DNA from 2 places in the Metabacillus sp. GQ13 genome. Region 1 is predicted to be linked to the other one. Evidence: riboswitches for the same ligand, from Rfam matches in the RefSeq annotation. Region 1 holds a riboswitch; the other holds the start of a gene.
The links. A riboswitch is a leader RNA that binds a small molecule or an ion and turns the genes downstream of it on or off. The one in region 1 is predicted to bind lysine.
Positions count from the first base shown of each region.

Region 1 (7,942 bases):
GCTCGGAAACGGCAGACCAAGTTAAGAAAACTGCTTTATCAGCAATTCCAAGATATTATCACGCTTATGTTTCTGATAAAGAGGGGATGATTCAACAAATTGAGGCATACAGTCCTCTTGATTCTAACAGTAGAGATATAGATCAAATAGTCAACAAAACGATTAAAGAAATGCTGAAATCACCACAGGGACGTAAACTTAATGATGGAGAAAATGCGAATGGTGAAGGCTATGGTGAAATGAACGAAGAGTTGGATGATGATATGAAAGATAATTATGAGAAGACTCGTTTTGAAAAATAGGAAATAGGAAAAAGCGAAATTCTTTTTCCAGACATCTAAAGCGGAAACTAGGAAAAAGTGGGCTTCTTTTTCCAGACTTCTAACGCGGGATCTAGGAAAAAGTGATCTCCTTTTTCCCTAAGACTAAAATATATCCAAAAGTGAAATCAGAAATAGCGGTTTTCTTTTTCCCTAAAACCAAAATAAATCAAACAGTGAAATCAATAAAAATGTCTTACTCTCAAAACCCGAACCAAACTAAAAAATGTGCACGTACTTCCTGGTAGGAGGTTATGTGCACATTTTTTACTTTTCCTTGTCTTTATGAACGCGATTTTGATTTATGGAAAAGAATCTCTTCCCTTTTGAGTTGTCTGGGTTTAAGGGAAAAGGGCGTTCTCTTTACTTTGCTTGCTTAGGGGAAAAAGAAGTTCGCTTTTTCCTAGATTTCACTCTAGAATTTTGAAAAAGGAAATCACTTTTTCCCAGGAGATCACTTTTTCATGCCTGTGCTTGTCTTTGTTTTGCTGCTGCGTTTACTTGTTCGTCTGCATGGTAAGATGAGCGGACTAGTGGGCCGGCTTCGCAGTGGCTAAAGCCTTTGCTCATTGCAATTTCACGTAGTTCGGCAAATTCATCTGGGTGGTAGTATTTTTGAACTTTTAAGTGTTTTTTGGTTGGTTGTAAGTATTGACCAATGGTCATGATATCGACATTGTTCGCTCTCAAGTCATCCATTGTTTCAATAATTTGTTCCTTTGTTTCGCCTAATCCTATCATCAAGCTAGACTTTGTAGGGATTTGTGGTTGCATTTCTTTTGCCCGTTTTAAGACTTCTAGTGATCTTTCATATGTTGCACGTGCACGTACTCTTGGCGTTAGCTCACGGACAGTTTCAATATTATGATTTAAAATATCTGGCTTCGCATCCATTAACATTTTAAGGTTTTCATAATTCCCACCCATATCAGATGGTAATACTTCTATAGTAGTAAATGGGCTTTTACGACGAACTGCACGAACGGTTTCTGCGAAGACTTCAGAACCGCCATCTTTTAAATCATCGCGAGCTACAGCTGTTACAACAGCATGCTTTAAATTCATTAGTGCAACAGAATCCGCTACACGTTCTGGTTCTGCTAAATCTAACTCTGTTGGAAGGCCCGTTTTTACTGCACAGAAACGACATGCTCGTGTACACACAGAACCCAATATCATAAAGGTTGCTGTTCTACGGACTGCCCAACATTCATGGATGTTTGGACATTTTGCTTCCTCACATACTGTATTTAATTTTTGTTCACGCATAAGCTTTTTAAGGTCAGTATAGTTTTCGTTTGTGTTTAATTTTATTTTCAACCATTCAGGCTTACGTAAATATTCTTCCTTTTTCGCCATCTGATTCATCTCCAGTATGTAGTCTAATAGTAATTCGATGCTTATTTGCTTGCTTTTTTTCGTCCGTTTCCACTTTAACATATGAAACCCAAGAGGGACAAGAAAAAGAGCTGTTTAATAATTTCTAACATTTGCTAATTATGAAATGCCAATTGCAAACCAAACTATTAAGAGGAACTTCCAACATATTGGATTGGTTTAAATGTTTATAACAAATGCTCCGGTTATTATAAAAGACTTGCAACAGAGTATTACTTTCTCTATCAGGAAAGCATAAATATGGCTGAAGGGAGCTCATTACTGTGCGTAAAGTTTTATGTTTCTCCATTATGTTAATTTTGATTTGTTTTTCGGCACATTCTTTAGCTTATGCTGCTGAAGCAAAAACCGATCAAAATGAAGAGTCTCAAAAGCTAATGAGCTTATATAAAAAAGTAGAGACTGTTACAAATATACCTTGGTATGTATTAGCATCAATTGATCAATACGAGCGAAATGTCCGCCATTCTCGCAATGATATCCCTAAATCTGAGGGTTTGCTTGAAATCTATATTAAGCCGGAGGTCTGGTCTGGCCCTCTTAATCCTAACCAAGATGATCAGAATCCGACAAGTATTGGCTTATTTGGAGGAATTGGAGAAGATGGGGATGGGGATGATCGAGCTGACCGATCGAATGACGAAGACGTACTTTATTCATTCGCCCATTATCTACAATCCTATGGTACCGACCTTGATAACCTTAAAATTGGTTTATGGAATTATTACCATCGAGATAAAGCAGTCGGACTTATTATGGGTCATATGAAGTTATATAAGACATATGGTCGACTAGATTTAGACAATCATGAATTCCCTTTACCTCTCAACCATAACTTTAGTTATAACAATACTTGGGGCGATGCACGTGGTTGGGGTGGTCGAAGAATACATGAGGGGACAGATATCTTTGCAAGTTATGGCGTTCCGGTGCGTTCGACTTGCTATGGTGTTATTGAAATGAAAGGGTGGAATCGGTATGGTGGCTGGAGGGTAGGGATCAGAGATATCGATAACACCTACCATTACTTCGCCCATTTAAATGGATTTGCTGAGGGTTTACAAACTGGTCAAGTAGTAGAACCTGGTCAGCTTATCGGATCCGTAGGGAGCTCAGGATACGGTCCACCAGGAACAGCAGGTAAATTCCCTCCACACTTGCATTACGGCCTATATAAAGACAACGGCAGAACGGAATGGTCATTTGACCCTTATCCACAATTAAAATCATGGGAAAGAGCCGAAAGACATAAGAAAAAATAATAATGTGCATCAGGTCTGACAAAATAAATGATAATGACGAAAATAAAAGGCTGACGAAGATGTCAGCCTTTTATTTTCTAAAGTTTATTAAATTTTATTTTTTTGTTGTTTCGCTTTAATTACAGCATTAGCTATACTTGCAGCTAAGCCTCCCCATACGATCACAATACCAATAACCATCATCGCAATTGCAGATGCACTCATAATTATGATACCCCCTTACTTGAAGGATTTTGTTTTTCTTTTTTCTTTTTAAATCCAATCGAGAAGAGTACTCCCACAAAGATTGCACCCAATGCAACTGTCCATCCCCAGCTAAATAAGAATTCACGAGAATAGCCTTCATATTCGCTCGTTAAATTCGTACGTAAATTATCAAACATCATATATCCTAAAACAACTGGTGTTACAAGTCCTAAGCAAATTCTCCACCATGCACCAATTTGGATGTCAGATAGATCATTTGCATACTTTTGAATGGTTTTTAATTCCTTAGCAAACCATGCAATAGCTACAACTTCTATTAATCCAGCTAATGCAACACCGAATGTGTTGATGAAATAGTCCACACTATCTAAGAAGTATAATCCCCCTCTAGTAGCAAATAGTAATGAACAAATCGCTGCTAAACCTCCACCAATTGCTACTGCCTTCGTACGAGAAATATTAAATTTCTCCTGAATTCCTGCTACATACGTTTCAGTGATAGAAATTAATGACGTTAAACCAGCTAAAATTAATGAACCAAAGAATAAGAATCCGAATAGACCATTAAAGCCAGGAAATTCATTAATAATTTGCGGGAAGACAACAAATGCTAATCCAACTCCTGAAGAAACAACCTCTGAAACAGGTACACCTTGTTGTACTGCCATAAATCCTAATGCACTAAATACACCGATACCTGCAAGAACCTCGAATGCAGAGTTACCGAAACCAGTAATGAATGCATTATTTGTTATATCAGACTTTTTTGGAAGATAACTTGAATAAGTAATCATAATAGCAAACGCAATAGATAAGCTAAAGAAAATTTGACCATAAGCTGCAACCCAAACTTTACCGTCTAGTATTTTGCTCCAGTCAGGTTTGAAAAATGCTTCTAAACCTTCTGCTGCTCCTTCAAGTGTTAATGCGCGAATAACAATAATCGTAAACATAATAATTAAAACGGGTATAAAAACTTTACTTGCGACTTCAATTCCTTTTTTAACTCCTGCAAATAAAACACCTAAAGCAATGACCCAGACAAGAATAAGTGGAATTAATACACCTGGTACAAAACCTCCGAATTGACCTGGAGTTTCAGCAATATGCAAGTAATTACTAAATAAGAATGTTTCTGTATCCTTACCCCAGTTTTGATTAAATGAAAAGATAGAATAAGAACCTGCCCAGGCGATAATGACTGGGTAATAACAAGAAATGACGAATGAGATAGCAATTTGCCACCAACCAATCCATTCTTTACCTCTACTAATTTTTGCAAATGTCATTGGTGCAGAACTACGGTATTTATGACCTAACGTAAACTCCATAATTAGAAGTGGTATACCCGCTGTTAATAACGCAAACAGATACGGTAAAAAGAATGCTCCTCCTCCATTTTCAAAAGCCGTTGCAGGGAACCGCCAAATATTTCCTAAACCAATTGCAGAACCAACGGCTGCTAAAATAAAACCTGCCCTTGTACCCCACTGTGGACGATTTTCCATAACCTTTTCCCCCTTTTCAAATAGCACCCAAAGATGTGGAAACAATTTGAAGATAGATAATTTTCTGACTATTTAATATAATCTATACATATTATAACTAGACTTTATTCCACTGTCTATAAAAAAAATTTTTAAAAGTTATCTTAGTATGATATTAAAATTATAGTGAATAGCATAATAGTTCATTAGATAGATCTAATTCCCTCTGAAGTTTCCCAATATTTACACTATTCATCTGTGAAAATCTTCTAAATTTATTATTCTATTAATTTATATATAATAAATAATATGCTTATATGAGGATAGTATATCAGTAAAGCACATTTCTAATGAGCTCTTAATTAAAATGTAATTATTTCTATACATAGATCGTTACACATTGTTAAAAAAGCATTAATTACCTCCATAAAAATTCAATATGAAAAGGATATAGTACAAGCCTATATCCTTTTCATATTATTATTTTATACAAATTTTGCCCTTTTTGAAAAGATTACGATTAAACCAGCTAATAGTAAGATGACTACGACTAAACCAGCTAGACCACTTCCTGTCATACCTAAAACAATGTAACCAACTGCAGCAATGAAACCTCCAATTAATGCGTAAGGTAGCTGAGTTATGACATGGTCGATATGATGACTTCCTGCTCCTGTGGATGAAAGAATAGTGGTGTCTGATATTGGCGAGCAATGATCTCCTAAAACGGATCCTGCTAGTACTGCAGCCATTGCAGGTAGTAACATGGAAATATCTGTTGCAGCAGTTATTTCAGCTGCAATTGGCAGCATAATTCCAAATGTTCCCCATGAAGTCCCTGTTGCAAAGGCCATAAATGCTCCCAATAAAAATAAGATAACTGGAAGATAAGCTATATTTAAGTTCGACTGTTCAACTAAACCAGCTAAATACTCACCTGTTTTTAGCTGACCAATCAAATCAACAATTATCCAAGCTAGAATTAGGATATATATTGCAGATAACATTGATCTTGTTCCTTCTTTTATCGCGATAGGAAAATAACTGGTCTTAATTCCTTTACCAAAGAATAATAGGATCGTAACAACTAGACCAAATAAACCACCATATAAAAGAGATGCTGAAACATCTGTGTTTTCAAATATAGTAAATATGGATACATCCGCTTTATCCTCAATTGCAAGATAACCAGTTAATAGCATAGATGAAACAGTTCCAACAATTAACGCTATAATTGGCCAAACTAGATTACCTACTGTTCCTTTGTCACTTGTCGGTAAATCTTCATTAACTTCACCTAAGGCTTCCTTATTAGGATCTACTACCTGTCCAGTTTTCATTGCTCTTTCTTCATGAACCTTCATGCTACCAATATTTATATTAAAGTATGCAACTGCAAAGACAAGAACTATTGCTGTTAGCACATAATAATTCATTGGAATCATTGTAATAAAAGCACCGAGTGGAGTGATATCTGTGACACCATGCGTTGCCAAAATCGTCGCAAGCATCGCGATGATGTAAGCTCCCCAACTAGAAATTGGTGAAACAACACATATAGGCGCTGAGGTTGAGTCAATAATGTATGCTAACTTTGCCCGAGAAACCTTTTGACGATCAGTTATTGGTCGACTCACTTGACCAACTGCAAGAGCATTAAAATAATCATCAATAAAAATTAATACACCTAATAATGCAGCAGTGAATTGAGCACCAACTCTTGTTTTTACACGCTTTTCTGCCCATTCTCCAAAGGCTTTACTTCCCCCTGAAATGGATATAAGAGCTGTAATTATACCTAGAATGATTAAAAAGAGTAAAATATAAACATTCCACGTGTTTAGCTTTCCTTCAGAGATAAAAACTGCCTTTATCGCTTCATAAATGGTTAAACCCGTATTGACTATTGAAAACTCCGTTACTAACAAAGCTGCCGAAATAATCCCCACACCTAGTGAAAGTAATACTCTTCTCGTTAAGATAACCATAAGAATAGCTAACAGTGGCGGAATAATTGAATAAATAGTGCCAGACATAATGATAAAGCCTCCTGTTTTCGTTGTAGTTTAGAAGGTTCTAATGTCGATTTAAAGGATATAGAGTAGTGAAAAAATCACTTTTATCTACCAGCTTACTCTTTACACATCATAAAAAAGTGTACACAAAAAAGAGTAATGATAGAAAATAACTATCACTACTCTCTTCTTAGAATAATGTTATGTTATCCTCCATCCCGATCAGTAGCCCTCCATTATAGAAAATTTCACTATAATGACAGTAATACCCTTCTTCAAAGTACTACCAGCAAATGGTGTCTGACACATCCATTTGCTTCGGCAAAAAGCCCTTTTCAATATGGTCATCGTTGTCATCCTCACATATTGTACTAATGTTTTCTGCTCCTCTACCTCATCTTGAGATAAGGTGGTTTGGTCAATATTTAATTTTCAACATTTACTATTTTAGCAAAATTTATGTCTAGTAGCAACTACTTATCCTTTGGTAATTCAATTGCAGGGTTGGACTCTCCATTTCCATTATAATATTGAGGAACATCTCCATGTTCAGTCACTCCTATGATTGGAATGGTATTTTTTATCGTTGCTGGTTTGATAGAAAATGGGATAACCACTTGGACGGTAACCTCTACCTCGATTGATACTTCATGAAAAGCCGCATTAATTCCATATTCTTCTCTAGTTCTTTTGATGTCAGTATGTACATCACCAATTAAATAAAGACGAACTGGAATATCTGGACCTAACGCACTAAGAATAGCATTACCAGTAATTTGACCTAGTGGTATTGCATAAACAATTCCATCATCTAGTTCCATTTCTTGCTTTTTAGGATTCTTGCTATGAAAATTATTCTTCTCAATTTCGTTTAACTTTTTAGTAATATTATCGGTCACCCTATCAAGTTCAGATCGAACCTCAGCCTGGTTAAATTTAAGTGTACTTACATTACCATCATTATCTTTTTCGACAACAACTAATTCGTTAAAATCTGATGTATTATTTGACTCTTCTTTTACAGCCTCATGGATAATTGTTGTTGCTACTGAAGTTGCTTCCATCTCTGCAATTTCCATTAAGGTAGGAGTAATCTCCTCATTTACAATCCAAAAGCTTGTTGCCGTAAGCAGTATAAAAATAACAACCGTTAGTAATAACACATAACGAAAAGGCAAAGGCCCACGACGAGGGCGGCGTCCGCGAAATTTAGCCAAAAAGAATCCCTCCTTTACAAGCTATGTTTATGCTCG
Region 1 is NZ_JCAXET010000014.1:16,652-24,593, forward strand. It holds gene AC6CHR_RS17300 (YhcN/YlaJ family sporulation lipoprotein) at 1-302, shown strand, start outside; gene lipA (lipoyl synthase) at 783-1,679, opposite strand; gene AC6CHR_RS17310 (M23 family metallopeptidase) at 2,009-2,980, shown strand; gene AC6CHR_RS17315 (methionine/alanine import family NSS transporter small subunit) at 3,068-3,184, opposite strand; gene AC6CHR_RS17320 (sodium-dependent transporter) at 3,187-4,695, opposite strand; gene AC6CHR_RS17325 (Na+/H+ antiporter NhaC family protein) at 5,160-6,710, opposite strand; lysine riboswitch at 6,908-7,089, opposite strand; gene yunB (sporulation protein YunB) at 7,163-7,906, opposite strand.

Region 2 (7,942 bases), on a different contig from region 1:
TGCTAAGAAATCCCCTCCGTAAACCGTATCATCAAAATGCTCCCAAGGTGAATCACCTTCACCTTTCGTATTTACAGCCCCGTTAATTCCACCTTGTGCACAGACAGAGTGAGAACGTTTTACGGGTACTAGTGAAAATAAATCTACTTGAACGCCTGCTTCAGCGGCTTTCATCGTTGCCATTAAGCCAGCAAGACCGCCTCCAACGACGATAATCTTATTCTTACTCATTAACCCCACTCCTTTTAATAGCTATAACTGGATCTGGATTAGACGAATGCAAAAATCGCTCGAACCCCTACAATTGTAAGCGCTATAAATATAGCAAGTGTAACATATGTTGAGATAACCTGTGAGCGTGGCGAAACTGTAATTCCCCAACTTACTGCAAATGACCATAAACCATTAGCAAAATGGAACACAGTTGAAATAACCCCAACAAGATAAAATACTAACATAAAAGGACTACTCAAAATGGAAGCCATCATGTCATAGTTTACTTCTGCTCCTAGTGCTGCAGCAATTCTAGTTTCCCACACATGCCATGCAACGAAAATGAATGTAATAATTCCTGTAATACGTTGCAGGATAAATAGCCAGTTGCGAACAAAGCTATAATTACTTACATTGTTCTTTGCAGTAAATGCAATGTAAACACCGTAAATTGCATGGTATAAAAGTGGAAGGAAGATAACAAACACTTCCAAAACATACCTAAAAGGAAGCATTTCCATAAAGTGAGATGCTTGGTTAAAAGCCTCTGCCCCTCTTGTAGCAAAATGATTGACTACAAGATGCTGAACTAAAAAGAGGCCTACAGGAATGACACCTAATAATGAATGCAGTCTACGATTCACAAACTCTTTGTTTCCAGCCATTAAACTTACCCCCTAGTTTCAATAATGCGAACACATTTAACTTAAAAACTCTTAATTTTCACCCAATAATCTTTTTTGATTCAGTTAATTAAGGCTCTGGTCTAATCTTTGTTGTCTTTACTTATAAAAACCGTTTATTCTTGGTCACAGGAGTTTATATCATACTTAAAGATGTCCAAAACCAATTAAACAATGTTTTCGTCCTTTTAAAAAACAACGATCCTTGTAAAAACCGCCTATAATTAATCATCATTAAGGTCATAAATGACCAGGGTAAAATCATACTGGGAATGAACAGGCAGATTAATAGACTCTGCTAACTCGAGATAAATTGTGACAAATTTATTTTACTCCCATAAAGTAAGAGCGTCAAGAAAACGCGTTCATAAATTTTAATTTTTCGACAAATCTTTAATTCTTTCAATTTAATTTTATCAATATATCGAAATGAAGAACATAGGTATTTCATTTCAGATAGATAATCCATGATTTTGCATCTAATAAAGTAAATTCAGCGATAAATAAAACCTGATTATCCTAGATGGAAAAACATTCTAAATCCCAATATAAATATGCTGTTATAGAAAATTAAAAAGAAACTATTGTGCCAAAACTCCTGTTTAGTTAATATTACATGTTTTTCACACCTACTCTTGTTATATAATAAAACCTAGAAAGAGGGGAATACCGTGAATAAACAATCTACACTCATAACTATTGAAGAATTAAGTGATAAACAAGCTCCAGCATTCGGTTTAGAACTACTAAGAGAGGTCTTGATCCCAGATATCCTTGGGACTGATCATCCTCAAATGCTGTATTGGGCTGGAAAAAGCTTAGCACGTAAATATCCAATAACTACAATTGAGGAAATCTCAACTTTTTTTGCAACTGCAGGATGGGGAAACCTCACTTTGGTGGATACCAAAAAGAATGAATTAGAATTCGAGCTCAGTGGAGAGCTCATTTCACACAGATTTAAAAAGACAACTGATTTTAGCTTTCAATTAGAAGCTGGTTTTCTAGCAGAACAACTGCAAACAATGAACAAGTATATAACCGAAACATTTGAGCAAGTTAAAAAACGTGCTAATAGAGTCGTATTCACTGTGAAATGGGATCAAAAAGATGAAATTGAAGAATCCACATTCGGCAAGCGTAGTGGTAAGACACGATAGTATTTTTCAGGGACTCTAATAATTAGGTTAGCTCACCTAGATGCAGCAAGCTAACCTAATCATGGGACCCTATTTTTTTCACGTTATATTCTAACTGACACTTTTGAAAGGTCAAATGCTTGATGGAGTATATCAACAGCTGTTACCATATGTTCTTGTGAAATAACTGTAGATACTTTTATTTCAGAAGTGCTAACCATTTTTATTTCAATTCCTTCATTAGCCAGTACTTCAAACATTTCGGCAGCAACACCTGGGTTTGAAACCATTCCTGAACCAACAATTGAGACTTTAGATAACCCTGATTCCGATTCGATTTTTGCATAATTTAAAGTCGTTTTATGTTGCTCAAGTATGACAATTGTATCCTCAAGATCCACTGTTTTTACTGAAAATGAAATCGATGTTTTTTGATCACTAGTCGTACTTTGAATGATGATATCCACGTTTAAACCATTTTTGGCTAATGTAGAAAAAATAGTCGACAGTGTTGACAATTCATTTGGCAAACCTAGAACCGAAACTCTCGTTACTTGATCTTCGAATGCAATCCCTCTAACAACTAAATTTTGTTCCATTTTTGTTTCCTCCTCTATGATGGTGCCTCTTTCTTCTTTCATACTAGAACGTACTTCAAGTGATACATTATAATTTTTCGCAAATTCAACTGCTCGTGGGTGTAAAACACCTGCACCTAGATTTGCTAATTCAAGCATTTCATCATAAGAAATTGATTGTAATTTTCGTGCACTTTTTACAACTCTAGGGTCTGTGGTGAAAACACCTGTTACATCGGTATAAATATCACATTTATCTGCTTTAAAAGCGGCTGCAAGGGCGACTGCTGTTGTATCAGATCCCCCCCTACCTAAAGTTGTTATTTCATCTTCCTCTGACACTCCTTGAAAGCCAGCTACTACAACAATCTTTCCTTCGCTTAGTTCAGCCTTTATATGATTAGGGTCTATTTTAGTAATTCTTGCATTACCATGTCTTGCTTCTGTTTCAATTCCTGCTTGCCATCCTGTAAGAGAAGTAGCTTTATGTCCCTTTTCTTGTAAGGACATAGTCAAGAGGGAGATTGTCACTTGTTCACCTGTTGTAAGAAGCATATCCATTTCTCTTTTACTAGGTTTAGATGTGATTTGATTAGCAAGATCAACAAGCTTGTCAGTTGATTTCCCCATTGCTGATACAACTACTACTACATGGTTTCCATTTTCTTTCTCCTGAATAACACGGCTTGCTACATGCTGAATTCTTTCAACTGTAGCAACTGATGTGCCTCCGAATTTCTGAACGATAATACCCAAATTAATCTCACCCTTCTTCACATTCAATGTGTTTTTTATAATCGTAAATTATGTAAAGTCATATGCGTTGCCAGTGTATTAATAAGTCATCAAGAACTAGCAATCAGGAAGTTAGTTAACAATAAAAAACGACAAAAAAGCAATGAGACATAATACATCCCATTGCTTACTAACTACAATGAGATAGCTCTCCAAGAAACATGTCTCTTGACAGTTTTACATCTCTTAAATGTAAAACCAGCAATTAAAGCAAATGGTGCTTTAACTACTTCGGCGAACACCCCTTTCACCAATTGTCATCGGATACCTTTCTCCTCTAACTGGCTACTTTTGAAGTTCGCACCTCTACCATCATTAACAAACTAACGATCACATATGAAATTTATATTATACTAACAAACTTCTTTGAATCATGCAAGATAATTTCACCAATTGCTATTAATCCTTTAAGTGTTCCATGATAACCTTGGCTAGTTTTTCGGAAATTCCTGCTTCCTTGAATTGTTCGATACTTGCTTCTTTCATTTTCTTCAAGGAACCAAAGTGCTTAAGCAATGCCTTTTTCCGTTGGAAACCTACTCCTGGTATATGATCTAAAATCGATTGAAAAGCATTTTTCCCTCTAAGCTGTCGATGAAATGTAATCGCAAATCGGTGAACCTCATCTTGAATTCTTTGTAATAGATAGAATTCTTGACTATTTCTCTCTAGTGGAATGAATGTAGGTGGGGAACCAATCATTAATTCAGAGGTTCGATGTTTATCGTCTTTAACTAAACCAGCAACGGGTATGTCTAAACCTAATTCATTTTCAAGTACGTCTTGAGCTGCTGATAAATGCCCCTTCCCTCCATCTATTATCACTAGATCTGGAAGAGGTAAGTCGTCTTTTAATACACGGCTATAACGTCTTCTTACAACTTCTCTCATTGATTCATAATCATCGGGGCCTTGTACATCTTTGATCTTGTATTTTCGATAATGTTTCTTTGCAGGCTTGCCATCTTCAAAAACAACCATTGCTGATACCGGATCTGTTCCTTGTATATTGGAATTATCAAAGGCCTCAATAAGATGAGGAATATGAATACCTAGTTTAATGCCGAGATTTTCAACAGCTTTTATTGTTCTTTCTTCATCTCTTTCAATTAAGTAAAACTTTTCCTTTAAAGCAAGCTTAGCATTTTTATGGGCCAATAAGATTAAATCTTTCTTTTTACCGCGTTTAGGTTGTAATGTTGTTACATCCAATAGCTGCTCAACTAGATCATATTCTACACTATCCGGTAATAGTATTTCCTTTGGTATGAAGTGACTTGCCTTCGAGTAAAATTGACCAAGATACGTTAAAAATTCTTGCTCAGGACTATCATAAATTGGGAATGTTGATACATCTCGTTCAATTAGCTTTCCCTGACGGATAAAAAAGACTTGAACACACATCCAGCCTTTATCATATGCGTAACCAAATACATCTCGGTCTATATGATCATTTAGTGTCATTTTTTGCTTTTCCATTGTTGCTTCAATATGAATCATTTGATCACGGTATTCCTTAGCCCGCTCAAATTCTAACTCTTCAGATGCTTTCATCATTTTTCCGGACAACTCTTCTTTTATCTGTTTATATCCCCCATTTAGAAACTTTGTTATTTCTTCTACCATTTTACGATTCGTTTCCTCTGAGACATCTTTCACACAAGGTGCTAAGCACTGTCCCATATGATAATACAGACATGATTTATCAGGTAAAGTCGAACACTTTCTCAGAGGATATAACCGATCAAGCAACTTAATTGTTTCACGAGCTGATTGAACATTAGGGTATGGTCCAAAGTATTTCGCTTTATCCTTTTTTACTTTTCTTGTAACAAGCAAACGTGGGTGCCGTTCATTGGTTATTTTTATAAATGGATATGTCTTATCATCCTTCAGCATTACGTTATATTTTGGATCATATTTTTTGATAAGGTTTAACTCTAGTATTAAAGCTTCAAGATTAGAAGACGTAACAATATATTCAAAATCAATTATTTCATTAACTAAACGTAAAGTTTTGCCGTCATGTGAACCAGTAAAATATGAACGAACGCGATTTTTTAATACTTTCGCTTTACCTACATAAATCACTGTCCCCTGGCGATCCTTCATAATATAACATCCGGGTTGATCAGGAAGAAGTGCAAGCTTTTCCTTAATGCGATCTATCATAGCAAACACTCCTATTTTTATTTGTATTAATGGCTCTTTTCTAAAAGTTCTCCTTCATTTATTTTACCACGTCTCATTTCTAGAGTCCCACTTAACCAAGCTAATGTCTAAATCTACCTCTTAACGAGTAAAAGGATCCGTCTTTCACTGAGCATTTTCAATTTATGCAAAAAAAAACACATATAATAATTTATACGTGTTCATTGTCTTTTATAATTTGAGAAGGTGTAAAAAATGAGAAATTCAAACGAAAGAATAAATTAGAAATTGGCATCTATGACAGAATCAACGCTATAATGCCAAGTTATTACTTTTTCGCACTATAAATAATGATCTTTTTATCGTATACCAGAGCATAAAAAAAGGACTGACAAAAGTCAATCCAATTTTTTTAGACATGTTTGTTTAGAACTTCAGCAAGAGCTTCTTTTGGTTGGTAACCTACAGCTTTATCAACAACTTCACCATTTTTAAGAACTAGTAAAGTTGGGATGCTCATAACGCCGAATTTTCCAGCAGTTTCTTGATTTTCATCAACGTCAACCTTAACAATTTTAACTTTTTCTCCCATATCTGAATCAAGTTCTTCTAGAACTGGAGCAATCATTTTACAAGGTCCGCACCATGGTGCCCAAAAATCTACTAGTACGACGCCATCGTTTGTTTCGTTTGAGAATGTTTCATCTGTTACATGTGTAATCGCCATTATTGTTCCTCCTAATTTGTAGGGTAAAATATGTTTAAAGTATAGCACTCACATACAAAGTTAGCTAACAATTTGCTTCACAGTTACTTTTCCCTATGTTTCAATATCAAAACATCCATTTTTTCTCCGACATTATACCTTCTATGTAAAAAAAAATAGAAAAGGCACGCATATAGCGTGCAGAATATCTTCAGAATGGTACCGTTTTACTTTCTCCCTGTTAGCTATTGATTATGCATGTATGTTGAGCTTTTTAAATTCTTCTGTTAGAAGCGGTACAACTTCAAATAAGTCACCCACTATACCATAATCAGCTATCTTAAAGATATTGGCCTCTGGGTCTTTATTAATGGCCACTATCACCTTGGAGTTGGACATACCAGCTAAATGTTGAATAGCACCTGAAATACCACATGCAATGTATAAATCTGGTGTTACTACTTTTCCAGTTTGACCGATTTGCAAAGAATAATCACAGTAATCTGCGTCACACGCACCCCGAGAAGCACCAACTGCTCCACCTAAAACTTGTGCTAGTTCTTTCAATGGTTCGAATCCATCTTCACTTTTCACACCACGACCACCAGCAATAATAACTTTCGCCTCAGCTAAATCTACTCCTTCAGATGCCTTTCGAACAACTTCTTTAACAATTGTTCGCAAATCTTTTATATCAACTGTTACTGATTCTGTTTGACCAGTTCTTGCTTCATCTTTCTTTATAGGAGAAATATTATTTGGTCTGATCGTCGCAAAAATGATTCCATCTGTCACAATCTTTTTCTCAAAGGCTTTTCCTGAGTATATAGGTCGTGTAAATACAACATTTTCACCAATTACTTCAATTACAGTTACATCTGAAAGTAAACCTGAATTTAACTTTGCAGCTATTTTAGGTGACAAGTCCTTGCCAAGTGCTGTATGGCCAAATATGATCGCCTCTGGCCGCTCCTTTTGAATGACTGCTAATAATGCTTGGGAAAATCCATCTGATGTATATGTGTTTAACATATTATCTTCAACCGTTATAACACGGTCTGCACCATAATAAATGAGCTCGGAGGAAAGTGAAGAAATGCCTTTACCTATTAATACAGCAACAACTTCTCCCCCTTCTGAAATTGTTTTTCCAGCTGATATTGCTTCAAACGAAACATTACGCAATACTTGATCACGAACCTCACCTAATACTAGTACTTTTCTAGCCATGATTTTTCCCCCTGTTCAATCATTCGTTTTGATTTCTCCTCAGTCCCTTATATTCCGTTAAATTAATGTTTTTAGTTAAACTACCTTTGCTTCATTTCGAAGTAATGAGACAAGTTCTTTAACTTGGTCTCCTACTTCTCCATCTAATACTTTTCCTGCTTCTTTTTTTGTGGGTAAGTAGATTTCGATCGTTTTCGTTTTTGCTTCTACATCATCTTCGTCTAAATCAAGATCATCCAATTCAATTTCATCTAATGGCTTTTTCTTAGCCTTCATAATCCCAGGCAAGGATGGGTAACGTGGCTCATTTAACCCTTGTTGAGCTGTTACTAATAGTGGTAATTTCGTTTCAATAACCTCTGAATCTCCTTCTACATCCCGGGTAACTGTTACTTTATTACCACTCACCTCAAGCTTAGTTATTGTTGTGACATAGGCAATATCCAG
Region 2 is NZ_JCAXET010000003.1:185,670-193,611, forward strand. It holds gene sdhA (succinate dehydrogenase flavoprotein subunit) at 1-231, opposite strand, end outside; gene AC6CHR_RS04805 (succinate dehydrogenase cytochrome b558 subunit) at 270-878, opposite strand; gene AC6CHR_RS04810 (YslB family protein) at 1,568-2,056, shown strand; gene AC6CHR_RS04815 (aspartate kinase) at 2,140-3,369, opposite strand; lysine riboswitch at 3,546-3,725, opposite strand; gene uvrC (excinuclease ABC subunit UvrC) at 3,808-5,580, opposite strand; gene trxA (thioredoxin) at 5,972-6,286, opposite strand; gene AC6CHR_RS04830 (electron transfer flavoprotein subunit alpha/FixB family protein) at 6,518-7,495, opposite strand; gene AC6CHR_RS04835 (electron transfer flavoprotein subunit beta/FixA family protein) at 7,571-7,942, opposite strand, start outside.
Region 2: another riboswitch for lysine. It lies ahead of AC6CHR_RS04815 (aspartate kinase); the one in region 1 lies ahead of AC6CHR_RS17325 (Na+/H+ antiporter NhaC family protein).